Regions from separate parts of the Azospirillum sp. TSH58 genome, predicted to be linked through region 1. Evidence: riboswitches for the same ligand, from Rfam matches in the RefSeq annotation. Region 1 holds a riboswitch; the other holds the start of a gene.

What was found. Region 1 has a riboswitch for S-adenosylmethionine ahead of metA (homoserine O-succinyltransferase). Riboswitches for the same ligand answer to the same signal wherever they lie in the genome.
Region 2: another riboswitch for S-adenosylmethionine. It lies ahead of metZ (O-succinylhomoserine sulfhydrylase); the one in region 1 lies ahead of metA (homoserine O-succinyltransferase).

Annotation. Positions count from the first base shown of each region.
Region 1 is NZ_CP022364.1:1,247,572-1,255,279, forward strand. It holds gene TSH58p_RS09475 (methyl-accepting chemotaxis protein) at 41-1,732, shown strand; SAM-I-IV-variant riboswitch at 1,821-1,925, shown strand; gene metA (homoserine O-succinyltransferase) at 1,975-2,898, shown strand; gene TSH58p_RS09485 (hypothetical protein) at 2,906-3,394, opposite strand; gene TSH58p_RS09490 (methyl-accepting chemotaxis protein) at 4,144-5,823, shown strand; partial or broken gene TSH58p_RS09495 (ATP-dependent DNA helicase) at 5,849-7,708, opposite strand, start outside.
Region 2 is NZ_CP022364.1:1,537,363-1,545,070, forward strand. It holds gene TSH58p_RS10775 (YraN family protein) at 1-161, opposite strand, end outside; gene rsmI (16S rRNA (cytidine(1402)-2'-O)-methyltransferase) at 158-1,099, opposite strand; gene TSH58p_RS10785 (penicillin-binding protein activator) at 1,264-2,283, shown strand; gene TSH58p_RS10790 (phasin family protein) at 2,376-2,891, opposite strand; gene metZ (O-succinylhomoserine sulfhydrylase) at 3,002-4,210, opposite strand; SAM riboswitch at 4,287-4,366, opposite strand; gene TSH58p_RS10800 (STAS domain-containing protein) at 4,494-5,006, shown strand; gene TSH58p_RS10805 (hypothetical protein) at 5,083-5,265, shown strand; gene mutS (DNA mismatch repair protein MutS) at 5,630-7,708, opposite strand, start outside.

The DNA.
Region 1 (7,708 bases):
CGATCGCCATGATTTCGCTTCCGGGGAAGAGACACGTGCCATGTCCATGCTGAGTTCCATGACCATCCGGACCAAGGTGGTCGCCGCCACCGTCTGTGTCCTGCTGATGTCGGTCGCCTTGGGACTGTTCGCCGTTGACCGGCTGAGCACCGTCAACCACGCCGCTGAGGAAATTCGCTCCAACTGGCTGCCCAGCGTCACCGCCATCGGGGAGATCGACGGTGCGGCGAACGACTACCGCATCCTGGAGGCCTCCCACATCCTCGCCCTTTACCCCGCGGAAATGGCCGAGGTGGAAAAGGAGATGACCACGGTTCTGAACCGCTTGGCGGAGGCCAGGCGGAAGTATGAGCCGCTGCTCGCCTCCGGCTGGGAAACCCAGACCTTCAAGCGCTGGGAGGCTGTCTGGGACAGCTATCTGAAAATCAGCCAGGGCAAGCTGCTTCCCCCTTCCCGGGCCAACGAGAACGAGAAGGCCACGGGTATCTATCGGGAGGAATCACGCAGGGCGTTCGATGAGTGCTCCGCGCTCATCAACGAGCTGACCGCCTCCAACGTCCAGAATGCGGCGAAGGCGGCGGACTCGGGGCGGGCCACCTATGTCGGGGCGCAGCGCTGGATTCTGGGGGCCATCGCCTTCGTGGCGGTCCTCTGCCTGTTCGCCGGCATCGCCATGACGAAGTCGGTCGCCCGGCCCATCGTCGCCCTGACCTCCATCATGGACCGTCTGGCCAAGCGCGACCTCGGCGTCGCGGTGGAGGGCGGCGCCCGCCAGGACGAGATCGGCGCCATGGCCCGCGCGGTGCAGGTCTTCAAGGACGGGCTGATCGAGGCGGAGCGCCTGACCGCCGCCCAGGCCGCCGAGGAGGAGAACAAGCGCCGCCGCACCGAACGGATCGATTCGCTGATCCGCAACTTCGACAGCGCGGTGCACAGCGTCCTGCAGACCGTGGGCGCCGCGGCGTCGCAGCTCGACACCACCGCCCGCAGCATGACCGACATCGCCGAGCACACCCGGGCCGAGGCCGGCAGCGCGGCGGCGGCGGCCGAGCTGACCTCCGCCAACGTGCAGACCGTCGCCGCCGCGTCGGAGGAGATGGCCGCCTCCATCACCGAGATCTCCCAGCAGGTCTCGCAGTCGGCCGGCATCGCCGGCAAGGCGGTGGACGAGGCCGACCGCACCAACGCCACCGTGCAGGGGCTGTCGGAAGCGGCCCAGCGCATCGGCGACGTGGTGGACCTGATCCAGAACATCGCCGCCCAGACCAACCTGCTGGCGCTGAACGCCACCATCGAGGCGGCCCGCGCCGGCGAGGCCGGCAAGGGCTTCGCCGTCGTGGCGAGCGAGGTCAAGAGCCTCGCCAACCAGACCTCCAAGGCGACCGAGGAGATCGCCCAGCAGATCGGCGCCATCCAGGCGGCCACCGGCGGTGCGGTCGGCGCCATCCGCGGCATCGGGGCGACCATCTCCTCGATCAACGACATCTCCTCCTCCATCGCCGCCGCCATCGAGGAGCAGGGTGCGGCGACCCAGGAGATCAGCCGCAACGTCCAGCAGGCGGCGCAGAGCACCCAGGAAGTGACCAGCAACATCGGCCGCGTGTCGCAGGCCGCGACCGAGACCGGCAGCGCCGCGACCCAGGTGATGTCGGCCTCCGGCGACCTGAACCAGGGGGCGATGCGCCTGAAGAGCGAGGTCGAGAACTTCCTCGTCGCCATCAAGGCGGCCTGAGGCGGCGCGGCCTGGACATCATGCGACCGGGACCGCCCGCCGGCGGTCCCGCCGCTGTTGCCAAGCCGCCGCTGCCCGTATAATGTGCACCGCGCATCAAGAGTTGAGCGGACGCTCAACGCCAACCTGCTTTCCCGAGCAAGGTGGCGTCCCGAAGGGGGATGTGGCCGGACCGGCAAACAAACGGGGTTCGCCATGACGTCTGTTCCGACCGATGCACCGACAGCGGAGCCGGACGAGTCATGCCCATCAAGATACCCAACGATCTTCCCGCCTTCACCGCCCTGCAGGCCGAGGGCGTCATGGTCATGCAGGAGGCCGACGCCATCCGGCAGGACATCCGGCCCCTGCGCTTCGGCCTGCTCAACCTGATGCCCGACAAGATCCGGACCGAGACGCAGATCGCGCGCCTTCTCGGCAGCACGCCGCTTCAGGTCGAGCTGTCGCTGATCCGGATCACCAACCATGTGCCGCGCAACACCGCGGCGGACCACATGAGCGCCTTCTACCGGTCGTGGGAGGACGTGCGCCGCGAGACCTTCGACGGCTTCATCATCACCGGCGCGCCGGTCGAGACGATGCCCTTCGAGGAGGTGTCCTACTGGGACGAGCTGTGTTCGGTCTTCGACTGGACGCAGAGCCACGTCCATTCCTGCCTGAACATCTGCTGGGCGGCGCAGGCCGCCGTTCATCATTTCCACGGCGTGCCGAAGCATCTTCTGCCGCGCAAGGCGTCCGGCGTGTACCGGCACCGCAACCGCGCCCCCGCATCGCCCTATCTGTGCGGCCTGTCCGACGGCGTGCCCATCCCGGTCTCGCGCTGGACCGAGGTGCGGGAGGAGGACATTCCCCCCGAAAGCGGCCTGCGGGTGCTCCTGGACTCCCCGGAAACCGGCCCCTGCCTGCTGGAGGACGCCGCCCACCGGTCGCTGCACATGTTCAACCACATCGAATACGACACCGACACGCTGCGCAACGAGTATGTCCGGGACGTCGCCAAGGACGCGGCCACGCCGGTTCCCCAGGGCTATTTCCCCGATGACGACCCCAGCCTCCCGCCCGAGAACCGGTGGCGGAGCCACGCCCATCTGCTGTTCGCGAACTGGATCAACCGGATCTACCAGACGACGCCCTTCGATCTCGCCCGCATCGGAACGGCGGGATAGGCCGCCATCAGGGCAGCCGATCCGCCCCGTCACCCTCCCCCGCCGGCCGCACCGCGTCGTCCATCTGCAAGGCGAGCCAGAGCAGATGCGCCGCGGCGGCCGGGCTGACGCGCGGCGGGCGGGAACCACCCCCGTCACCGTCCTCCCCCTCCATCGCCAAACCGTACAGGGCCGCCACGAGATTGCCCTTGGCGCGGGGCGACAGGCGCCGGCCCCGGTCGGCCAGCCCCTGCTCGACAAGGGCGATCGCCTCGCTCAGCAGCGCGAGGTCGAGCACCGGCCGGGGAACGCCGGATTCCCGCGGCGCGGGCGGAAGCGCGCCGTCGCCGGACTCCGGTCGGCCGCCCGCTGCCCGCATGCTGCCCCGTCCGGTCAGCAGCCAATTCATGTCGATGCCAAGGGCGGCAAGCTCCGCCAGGGTCTCCCCCTTCGGAAGCTTGCCGTTCAACTCGTACGACTGCCAGGTGTTCTCCCCGAGATGGAACCGGCGAGACATGGTTTTTTGTGTCTCACCGAGAAATTCGCGCACGGCCTTGAGCCGATCCCCAAGCTGAGCCATGCCGGCCTCTCCCGACCGTGGGGAAATATCCGTTGTCCCAAGGGTGAATTTGCTTTCCACGGCACCCCACGCGCGACGAGGCCAATCGTCGGTTGCACGCTTTCTCATGTTGCGACGATACGTATTATCGTGTAAGAAACGCTGGGATACGCGGTGCGCAGCACTTTTACACATGGATAAGACATGGGCATCCTCGGTGTGCGCTCCATTCATTCCGCCTTCGGTCCGGGCTCCGCGGGGCCACCCGACTCCTGCCCATGACGCCAGAAACCATGCGCGTCCATGGGCCGCGCTGGTTCTGCGTCGATAGAATAGCGAAGTCTCCTTCACCGCCTGCGGGAGCAGGGCGGCCGTGATGACTGTGCGACGCCAGTTTCTTCCCGATCAACGTCTTCGGAGGCGTCCCGCGAACCTCTCCGCATGGTCACTCCTTGGCCGGCGATCAATCATTCAACTTATCGCAGAACATGTGGGGTTTTGCATTGCCCATCCGCGCGCCCGTGCAGCCGGGCGTGCGGAACCGTTTGAGACATCCCGTCACCGACACACAACGAACGATTTCGACGCAACGCACTCATCACGAAATTTTAAAAACCAACCAAAAACAACAAAAATGGCGAACGCCTCTTTGGTGAAAACGCGAGGAAACCGACCACAAAACACCGCCGAAAAGAGAAAAAAACACCATGAACGACATCAGCGTCAGAACAAAAACCTTCACCGTCTTTGCGTTTCTATCCCTGCTTTTTGCTGGAATCAGCGTTCTCGGAATCAATCGGCTGTCGGTGGTCAACGACAGCTCGACGGAGATCGCCACCTTCTGGATGCCGCGGGTCGTGCAGGTCAACACGATGAACGACACCGTGTCGAGCTTCCGCATCCTGCAGAGCACGCACATCCTCGCCACCAGCGAGCCGGACATGGCCGCGGCGGAGAAGAAGATGGACGATCTGGAATCCGGCATCACCACCGCCCGCCGGGTCTATGAGGCGACGCTGAGCAGCGTCGAAGGGCGCGCTCTGTTCACCCGGTTCGAACAGCAGTGGGGGCAGTATCTCACTCTTCACCGCCAGATCGTCGCCCTGTCGCGCCGCAACGAGAACACCGCCGCCACCGCCCTGTTCCGCGACGCGGCGGACAAGGGCTTCCAGGAGGTCGGGCAGGCGCTCGACGCCATGATCGACCACAACAACCGGGGGGCCGCCAAGGCGAACGACGACGCCGACGCCGTCTACGCCCAGTCCAGCTCGACGCTGATCGTCGCGCTGGTCATCGGCATCGCCGTCTGCCTGGGCGGCGCGCTGATGATGATCCGCGGCGTCTCCTCGCCGATCGGCGCGATGACCGAGGCGATGCGCCGGCTGGCCGGCGGCGACAAGACGACGGCGATCCCCTTCGCCAACCGGGGCGACGAGATCGGCGCCATGGCCACGGCGGTCCAGGTGTTCAAGGACGGGCTGATCGAGGCCGACCGGCTGGCCGCCGAACAGGCCGCCGAGCAGGCCGCCAAGCTGCGGCGGACCGAGGCGGTCGAGCGGCTGATCGCCTCCTTCGAGGAGCAGGTCGCCGACGCGCTGCGCAACGTCGCCGCCGCCGCGACCGAGCTGGACACCACCGCCCAGAGCATGGCGGTCACCGCCCGCCAGACCAACGACCAGGCGGCCAACGCCGCCGCCGCCGCGGAGCAGACCAGCGCCAACGTGCAGACGGTCGCCAGCGCCGCGGAGGAGATGTCCAGCTCCATCGGGGAGATCGGCTCGCAGGTCACCCGCTCCACCGGCATCGCCGGCCAGGCGGTGCAGGAGGCCGGGCGCACCACCGACTCCGTGCGCGGGCTGGCCGACGCCGCGCACCGCATCGGCGCCGTGGTCCAGCTCATCACCAACATCGCCGGCCAGACGAACCTGCTGGCGCTGAACGCCACCATCGAGGCCGCCCGCGCCGGCGAGGCCGGCAAGGGCTTCGCCGTGGTGGCGTCGGAGGTGAAGCAGCTCGCCAACCAGACCGCCCGCGCGACGGACGAGATCGCCGCCCAGATCACCGCGATCCAGGAGGCCACCGCCGGCTCGGTCGGTGCCATCGAGGGGATCGGCCGCACCATCGCGGCGATCAACGAGATCTCCACCTCCATCGCCGCCGCGATCGAGGAGCAGGCCGCCGCGACCAACGAGATCTCCCGCAACGTCCAGCAGGCCGCGATCGGCACGCGCGAGGTCTCCAGCAACATCGCCCAGGTGACCGAGGCCGCCGGCACCACCGGGGCCGCCGCCCACCAGGTGCTGGGCGCCGCCGGCGGTCTGGCGTCGCAGGCGGAGAATCTGCGCCGCGACGTGGAGAGCTTCCTGGCGGCGATCCGCGCCGCCTGAGGCGCTGTCCGCCTCCTGCGGGGTCTCACCAGCCCCGCAGGAACTCCGCCGTCGCCTCCACTGCCTCCTTGATGCCGACGCGGCGGACCTCCACCCCCTCGGGGAAGGCGCCGAACAGGCGGCTCGGCATCATCGGGTCGAGCAGGACGAACACCCCGGTGTCGTCGGCCCGCCGCACCAGCCGGCCGAAGGCCTGCTTCAACCGCAACCGCGCGATCATGTCCTCGTAGCGCCGCCGCCCGAAGGCGTCGCGCCGGGCGCGGTGCAGGATGTCCGGACGCGGCCAGGGCACCCGGTCGAACACGATCAGCCGCAGCGAGCGGCCCGGCACGTCCACCCCGTCGCGCACCGCGTCGGTGCCGAGCAGGCAGGCGTGCTCCTCCCCCGGAAGATGTCGATCAGGGTCGCCACGTCCAGCGGGTCGACATGCTGGGCGTAGAGCGGGACGCCGGTGGCGTCCAGCGGCTCCACGATGCGGTCGTAGACGGCGCGCAGCCGGCTGATCGCGGTGAACAGCCCCAGGCCCCCACCCCCCGCCGCCTGGAACAGCGTGCGGTAGGCCGACGCCACCTGCCCCAGATCGTCCTTGCGCACGTCGGTGACCACCATCACCCGCGTGCGGTTGGGATAGTCGAAGGGCGAGGGCACCTGGGCGCGCAGCGCCGGCTTCGGCAGGTGGCTGGCGCCGCAGCGGTCCTCCGCCGCCTGCCAGTCCATGGCGGTGTCGCCGGTGCCGTCGGTCAGCGTGGCGGAGGTCACCACCATGCCATGCGCCGGCCCGGCCAGCGCCTCCGCGAAGGGAACCGTCGGGTCGATCCAGTGGCGGTAGAGCCCGACGTCGACGTCGCGCCCGTCGATCCGCTCCACCGCGAACCAGTCCACGAACTGCGCCGGCGTCTCCACCGGCAGCGTCTTCAGCATGGCCCGCCACGCCTCGACCGTCAGCACGCCGCGCCGGGTCAGGCTGCGCGCCATGGCGTCGATGCGCCGCCGCTGGTCGCTGTCCAGCTCCGCCGTCTCGTCCTCCAGCCGTGCCGCCAGCCGCTTGGCCAGCCCGGCCAGCGGTTCCGACAGCCGGACCAGCGCCGCCTCCAGCGCCACCGCCGCATCCAGCAGCCCGTCCACCGGGTAGGCCTTGTCGGCCTCCAGGCTGTAGGGGCCGCCTTGCCCCGCCGTTCGCGAATAGACCTGACGGCGCGCGGCGAGCAGGAAGGCTTCGGTCGGCCCCTGCGGGTTGTCGGCGGACAGCCGCGCCGCCCAGCCCTCCGCCGGCAGGACGCGGGCGCCCAGCATCACCGCGTCCATCAGCTCCTGCGCCTTCTCGTCGCTGGCCACCAGATCCTCGATGCGGCGCTTCAGCCCGCGGGCGCGGCTGCGCCCCGTCTCCTCGGCGCCCAGCAGCCAGCGCCGCAGCTCCTGCGTCTCGCGCCCGGTCAGATGCCCGGCGAAGGCGCTGTCCGCCGCGTCGAAGACGTGGTGCCCCTCGTCGAAGACGTAGCGGGTGGGCAGCGTCGGCTCCTCGCCGCCGCCCAGGGCGGCCTGCACCATGACCAGCGCGTGGTTGGCGATGACCACGTCGGCCTTGCGGGCGCGGCGCACGCTCTTCTCGATGTAGCAGCGGGCGTAGTGGTCGCAGGCGGAATAGATGCACTCGCCCCGCCGGTCGGCGAGGCCGAGCGTCCGCCCGCGCCCGGCGATGTCCACCAGCCAGCCGGGAAAATCGCCGCCGGTCAGGTCGCCGTCACGCGTCGCCGCGGCCCAGCGCGCCATCAGCCCGACACCGATGGCGTGGTGCGGCTGCATCGGCATGCCGCGGACGGCCTCCTCCAGATTCAGCAGGCACAGGTAGTTTTCCCGGCCCTTGCGCAGCACGACCTTGCGCGCC
Region 2 (7,708 bases), 290 kb from region 1:
GTGTCGCCCCGCCGGGCCACGATGTCGATCTCTCCCATCGGGGTGCGCAGGCGGCTTTCCAGGATGCGGTAACCCTTGAGCCGCAACGCCATCCGGCAGAGCTGTTCGGCGTAGCGGCCGTAATTCTCCGCCCGGCGGCGCAGGGCGTCCGGGGCGCTCATGGTTTCCCCTCCCGCGACAGCTCCAGCGCGCGGGCATAGACGGTCCGCTTGTTCTGGCCGGTGCGGGCGGCCACGTCGGCGGCGGCGTCGCGGACCGACAGGCGGGTCAGCGCCTCGCTCAGCAGGGCGTCCACGTCGGCCTCGGTCGGGGTGGCCTCCTCGCCGGGCGGGCCGATGACCAGGACGACCTCGCCCTTCGGCGGGCCGGCCTCGGCGTAGTGGGCGGCCAGCTCCGGCAGGGTGCCGCGCCGCACCTCCTCGTAGAGCTTGGTCAGCTCCCGCGCCACCGCGGCCTCCCGCGCGCCCAGGATGTCGGCGAGGTCGGCCAGCGACTCGGGCAGGCGCTGCGGCGACTCGAAGAAGACCAGCGTGGCGGGAACGTTCTTCAGCTCCCCGGCGGCGGCGCGGCGCGCGCTGCTCTTGTTGGGCAGGAAGCCGGCGAACAGGAAGCGGTCGGTCGGCAGGCCGGACAGCACCAGCGCCGCCAGCGGGGCGGAGGCGCCGGGCAGCGTGGTGACCGCCACCCCCTCCGCCACGCACTCGCGCACCAGCTTATAGCCGGGGTCGGAGACCAGCGGCGTGCCGGCGTCGGTGACCAGAGCGATGGATTCGCCCGCTTTCATGCGGCCGATGAGGACCGGACGCATCTTTGCCGCGTTGTGTTCATGATAGGAGACGAAGGGCGTGTGGATGCCATGGATGCCCATCAGCTTCGCCGTCACCCGCGTGTCCTCGCAGGCGATGGCGTCGGCGCGGCGCAGCGTGTCGAGCGCGCGCAGCGTGATGTCGGCGGCGTTGCCGATGGGGGTGGCGACCACATAAAGGCCGGCGCCGAGTTTACTTGCGGCCCTCGGCTCGCTACCTTCAGCCTCACCAGAGACGCCGGGCCCGGAAACGGGCTCGGGCGCCGGACCGGATGTGGAGATCGTTGGTGGCACGCTTGACGACACCTTTCTCGCGCGCTTGGGGGCAGCGGGCTGCCGCCGCCCTGTTGGTTGTCGGCACGCTTTCGGCCTGCTCGACTGTAAAGGCCCCGGCGCCGCCGACTCAAGCGCCGCAAGCGCCCGTCGCCGCCGTTCCGGCCGCCCCGCAGACCTTGAAGGTGGCGATCCTGCTGCCGCTGTCCGGGTCCAGCGCCGCCATCGGGCAGGCCATGCTGGAGTCGGCGCAGATGGCGCTGTTCGATCTGGCCGGCGACCGGTTCGAGCTGCTGCCCCGCGACACCAGGGGCACGCCCACCGGCGCGGCCGACGCGGCGCGGCAGGCGATCGCCGAGGGGGCAAGCCTGATCCTCGGCCCGCTGTTCGCCGCCGACGTGGCGGCGGTGAAGCCGGTCGCCCAATCCGCGGGCGTGGACGTGCTGGCCTTCACCAACGACTGGACCCAGGCCGGCAACGGCACCTATGTGCTGGGTTTCGTGCCCGCCGATCAGGTGACCCGCGTGGTCGGCTTCGCCCGCTCGCGCGGCGCCACGCGCTACGTCGCGCTGGCGCCGCGCACCGCCTACGGCGACGCCGTGGTCAACGCCGTGCAGGCGGCCTCGCGCCAGTTCGGCGGACAGGTGGCGCAGGTCGAGCGCTACGACCCGGCGGTGACCGACCTCGCCCAGCCGGCGCGGCAGGTGACCCAGGCCGGCGTTCAGCCGCAGGCGGTCATGCTGGCCGAAGGCGGGCCGCGCGCCCAGGGTCTGGCGTCGGCGCTGTCGGCCAACGGGCTGAGCACCCAGCAGGTGAAGCTGCTCGGCACCGGCCTGTGGGACGAGCCCGGCCTGGGCCAGGAACCCGCCCTGGCCGGCGCCTGGTTCGCCGCCCCGGCCCCGCAGAGCCGCGCCGATTTCGAGGCGCGCTTCGAGAGGACCTACGGGCGCAAGCCGCCGCGCATCGCCACCCTGTCCTACGACGCCACGGCGATCGCCGCGGTGCTGGCCAAGATGCCCGACGCCTCGGGCCGCTTCGACCGCGCGGCGCTGAACAACCCCAACGGCTTCGAAGGCATGGACGGCGTCTTCCGCCTGCGCGCGGACGGCGTCGTGGAGCGCGGTCTGGCCGTCCTGGAGGTCACCCCCGGCGGTCCCCGCGTGATCGATCCCGCCCCGTCCAGCTTCGAAGTGCTGGGGCAGTGATCGTAAAGCGCTGAGACACAAAGGTTCTTAACCACAAGGGCACAAAAGCACGACGACGTTCGTGTCTTTGTGCCTTCGTGGTGAGCCCAACCTTATCCGTGCAGCTTCGCCAGACGGCGGGCGTTGGCGCGGACGGTGCGGTAGGCGGGGGTCATGCCGGCCTGGGTCAGGGCCGTGACCGACTCGACCATGTAAAGCGCGGCGTGGATGCCCGCCTCCACCGACTCGGTGACGGTGCGGTGCTGCAACTCCACCAGATCGGCGGGGCTGCGGCACTGGCCGAGGCCGCTCACCATCACCATGGCGACCTGAAGCTGGCCCTGCATCAGGGTCATCCAGGCCTGCTGCATCTCGCCGATGCCCTTGGCGACGGCGTGGGTGGCCTCCACCATCGCCTCCACCTTCTCGGAGCCCATGCGGACGAACTCCGGGTTGGCGAGGTCGATGGGGTTGTTCATGGCCGCCGCCATCATCGCGGTGCGGTAGCCGATCGTCTGGGCCGCCGCCACCCCCATCTCGCCGGTCTTGACGCCGGTCCGGGTCAGATCGCCCGCCACCGTCAGAAAGCGTTGCGTCGGTTCGCCGTTGCCGGCCTTGCGTCTCGCCATTCGCTCCACCTCACCAAAGGCCCGGACCGGGCCAAAAAATCCGTCCGGGCCGAAAAACCGTGACCCGGACGCCAACGCTGCACTGCAGCATTTGGTTCCGGGTCCAGTCTTTACAGGGAAGCGAGCGCGCGGTCGAGGTCTTCGACGATGTCCTGGGCGTCCTCCAGCCCGACGGACAGGCGGAGCAGGTTGGGACGGATGTTCGCCGCCGCCTTCTCCTCCACCGTCAGCTTGGAATGGGTGGTGGTGTCGGGGTGGGTGATCAGGCTCTTCGAGTCGCCCAGATTGTTGGAGATCATCACCATCCGCAGATCGTTCAGGGCGCGGAAGGCCTCCTCCTTGCCGCCCTTCAGGAAGATCGACAGCATGGTGCCGCCGCCGGTCATCTGGCTGCGGACGAGATCGTGCTGCGGGTGGCTGGGCAGGCCCGGATAGAGCACCCGCTCCACCTTCGCGTGGCCTTCCAGGAACTCCGCCACCGTCAGGGCCGCGGCGCTCTGCGCCGACACGCGCAGCTCCAGCGTCTCCAGCCCCTTCAGCAGAAGCCAGGCGTTGAAGGGCGAAATGGTCGGGCCGGTGTGGCGCAGGTAGGGGTGGATCACCTCCGACCCGTACTGCTTGTCGTTGGTCAGAATGATGCCGCCCAGACAGCGGCCCTGGCCGTCGATGTGCTTGGTCGCCGAATAGATGACGACGTCGGCCCCCATCTCGAACGGGCGCTGCAGCACCGGCGTGGCGAAGGCGTTGTCCACCACCACCTTGGCCCCGGCCTTGTGGGCCAGCTCGCTGACGGCGCGCAGATCGACGACCTCCAGCCCCGGGTTGCTGGGCGTCTCCAGGAAGACGACCTTGGTCGGCTTGGCCAGCGCCTCTTCCCACTGGGACAGGTCGGTGCCGTCGACGAAGACCGCCTCGACCCCGAAGCGGGCCGACAGCTCCTTGATCACCCAGTAGCAGGAGATGAACAGCGAGCGCGGCGCCACGATGCGGTCGCCGGTGCGCAGGTTCGACCACAGGGCGCCGTGCACCGCGGCCATGCCGCTGGTCGTGGCGTAGGCCCAGGCCGCCCCCTCATACTCGCACAGCCGGTCCTCGAACATCGCCGTGGTCGGGTTGCGGAAGCGCGAATAGACGTGGCGGGAGCCGTCGTTGACGAAGGCGCTCTCCGCCTCCTCCGCCGAGCCGTAGACGAAGCCGGAGGTCTGGTAGAGCGCCTCGCAGGTCTCGTCGAAGGACGAGCGGCGGACGCCGCCATGGACCAGACGGGAGCGCGGGCGAAGCCCCGCGACGTTCGGATTGCGATGATCGGTGCGCGCCATGGCCGCTTTGTCTCCTCTGTCCGCCGGCGGGGCAGACCGGCACAACAAAAAACGCCCCGACCGATCGGGTCGAGGCGCGGACGCGGCTCGGACCTTTTTAGCGGGTTGTTTTACGTGGCCCGCAAGCCGGTCGACCAAATCACCACGTGTCCTCGCTTGTAGGACCGCCGCGTCGCGCCGTCAAGGGACAAGGAAGCCGTGATAAAAAGAGGCCGCCCTGCGTCAACATCGCGCAGGACCCGAGGGCGCCGCCCGCTTGCCCGGCGACGGCCCGGACCGGATCATGGCCGCCGGACGTCGGAAAGGGGTGCGGGCCGTGCAGTATCGCAAGGAGCAGGAGCGGCACTTCGCCCGTCTGGTGCTCACCGGGCGCTTCACCAGCCAGGACGCCGGCCCGGTGCGGCAGGCCATCGCCGACGTGAAGAACGGGGCCGAGCGCCGGCATCTCCTCGACCTGACCGGGCTGGAGTTCATCGACAGCGCCGGCATCGGCCTGCTGCTGGTGATGAACGGCGAGGCCCTGTCGGCGGGCAAGGCGCTGTCCCTGCTCTGCGCCTCCGGGCAGGTGCGCAAGGTGGTGGACCTGACCCGCATCGCCATGATCATCCCGGTGCACGAGACGGTCGCCGACTACATCGCCGCCAGCGTGCCCGAGGCCCTGCTGGCCGCCACCCATCCCTGCGCGCCGGGCGAGGACCCCATGGCCGTCGCCGCCCGCGCGCTCCACGCCAAGCCGGTTCTGCCGCCCGCGGTCGTGCCGCCGGACACCGCCGAGCGGGACAGCGCTTCCGGATAGGCCGCTCGCAGGACTGGCGCGGGCTTCCCATGTGAAGCACTGGACAGATCCCGTTCCGCGTTGGGGGAGGCACCGAATGGTTCATCTGCACAAATCGCTGGAATCCGCAGCGTCCAAGGCCGCCGAGCGGGAGGGCCGCTCGCTCGACCAGTTCGTGACCGAGGCGGTGGAGGAGAAGCTGCGCCACGCGCAGCGTCATGTCACCCCCATCCGCGACCGCGGTGCCCCGTTGGACGAGGACGCCGTGGAACGGGCGTAGCGCCCATGGGATGGGATTGCGACGGCTGTGGTTCAGCGCTATATTTCCCGTACCAGTGGTCAATAGACGACACCTCCGGTACCGCACGCTCGGAAAGGCCGATGGCCGGAACGGCGTGCACACGAAAAGAGGGGCGGCGCTGCTACGCCGCCCCTCCGTCGTCTGGGTTACAGCACGGCGACGAGCAGCGCGAGGATCGCGACGACCGTCTGGATGACCGTGCAGATCACCAGCACCTTACCAGGGGTCAATAAACACACCCCCTTTCCGCCGCTTGGATGACAGCGCCCATCCTCCGGAGGACGAAGCGCTGCGGCGGCGGGTTTTCATACAATGGCGTGTTTTTCTTCGCAATTACTCCCGCTTAAGAGAGCAATCCACGCAACCGGTACAACTCGTCGAGCGCCTGCCGCGGCGTCAGGCTGTCCGGGTCGATGGACTTCAGCGCCTCCTCCACCCGCGACGGCTCCGGCGGGGCGGCGGGGGACGTCGCGGGGGTTGGCGGCTGACGCTTCAGGGCGGCGCTGAACAGCGGCAGGTCTTCGGCCAGACGGTGGATGGCGGCGTTCTGGTCGCCCGATTCCAGGATGGTCAGCACCTCCTCGGCGCGGCCCACCACGGCGCCGGGCAGCCCGGCCAGCTTCGCCACATGGATGCCATAGCTGCGGTCCGCCGCCCCCGCCGTCACCTCGTGCAGGAAGACCACGTCGCCCTGCCATTCCTTGATGCGCATGGTGTGGCAGGACAGGCCCGGCAGCTTGCCGGCCAGCATGGTCAGCTCGTGGTAGTGGGTGGCGAACAGCGCGCGGCAGCGGTTGACGTCGTGCAGATGCTCCACGCAGGCCCAGGCGATGGACAGGCCGTCGAAGGTCGCGGTGCCGCGCCCGATCTCGTCAAGGATGACCAGCGCGCGGTCGCCGGACTGGTTCAGGATGGCCGCGGTCTCCACCATCTCCACCATGAAGGTGGAACGGCCGCGCGCCAGATCGTCGGCGGCGCCGACGCGGCTGTAGAGCCGGTCCACCACCCCGATGTGCGCGCTTTCCGCCGGCACGAAGCTGCCCATCTGGGCCAGCACGGCGATCAGCGCGTTCTGGCGCAGGAAGGTGGACTTGCCGGCCATGTTCGGGCCGGTCAGCAGCCACAGCCGGTTGTCCGGGGCGAGGTCGCAGTCGTTGGCGACGAAGGGGCCGGCGTTGCCGGCGTCCAGCACCGCCTCCACCACCGGGTGGCGCCCGCCCTTGATCGAGAAGGCGAGGCTGCCGTCCACCACCGGCCGGCGGTAGCGCCGCTCCGCCGCCAGCTCGGCCAGCGAGGCGGCGACGTCCAGAGCGGCCAGCGCGTGGGCGGCCTGGGCGATGGCCTCGGCGCGGCTGGTCACCTCCTCCACGAGGTCGTTGAACAGCTCCAGCTCCACGGCCAGCGCCTTGTCGGCGGCCTCGGAGATGCGGCGCTCCAGGTCCGACAGCTCGACCGTGCCGAAGCGCACGGCGTTCGCCATGGTCTGACGGTGCATGAAGACCTCGCGCCCCTTCTCGGACATCAGCTTGTCCGCGTGGGTCGCCGTCACCTCGATGTGATAGCCGAGCACGTTGTTGTGCTTGATCTTCAGCGCCGGCACCCCGGCGATGCCGGCGTATTTGACCTGGAGCCCGGCGATCAGCCGCCGGCTCTCGTCGCGCAGGGTCACCAGCTCGTCCAGCGCGTAGGAATAGTCGCGCGCGATGAAGCCGCCGTCGCGGGCGAGCAGCGGCAGTTCCGGCGCCAGCGCCTGGGTCAGCTGATTGACCAGCTCGCTGTGCTCGCCCAGCCCCTTGGCCACGGCGCCCAGCCCGTCGGGCAGCGGGCCGCCGGGATGGCCGTTCAGCAGCAGGCGGATGGCCGAGGCCTGGGCCAGAGCGTCGCGCACCGACGCCAGATCGCGCGGGCCGCCGCGCCCCAGCGTCAGGCGGGACAGGGCGCGCTCCAGGTCCGGGCAGCGGCGCAGCGCCTCGCGCAGGTCGGCGCGCAGCCGCTCCTCGCCCAGCGCGAATTCGACCATGTCCAGCCGCTTGGCGATGGCCGCCGGGTTGGTCAGCGGCGCGGAGAGCTGGGCGGCGAGCAGACGCGCGCCCGCCCCGGTCACCGTGCGGTCGATGGTGGCGAGCAGGCTGCCGCGCCGCTCGCCGGTCAGGGTGCGGGTCAACTCCAGGTTGCGGCGGGTCGCCGCGTCGATCTCCATGACGGCGCCGGGGCCGAGCCGGCGCGGCGGCGACAGGCGCGGCACGCGGCCCTTCTGCGTCAGCTCCACATAGGCGACCAGCGCGCCGGCGGCCGCCACCTCGGCGCGGGAGAACTGGCCGTAGGCGTCCAGCGTGCCGACGCCGTAGAGGGCGAGCAGCCGCTGCCGCCCGTTCTCGCTGTCGAAGCGCGGGGTCGGCTGCACGGTCAGGCGGGACTTCCA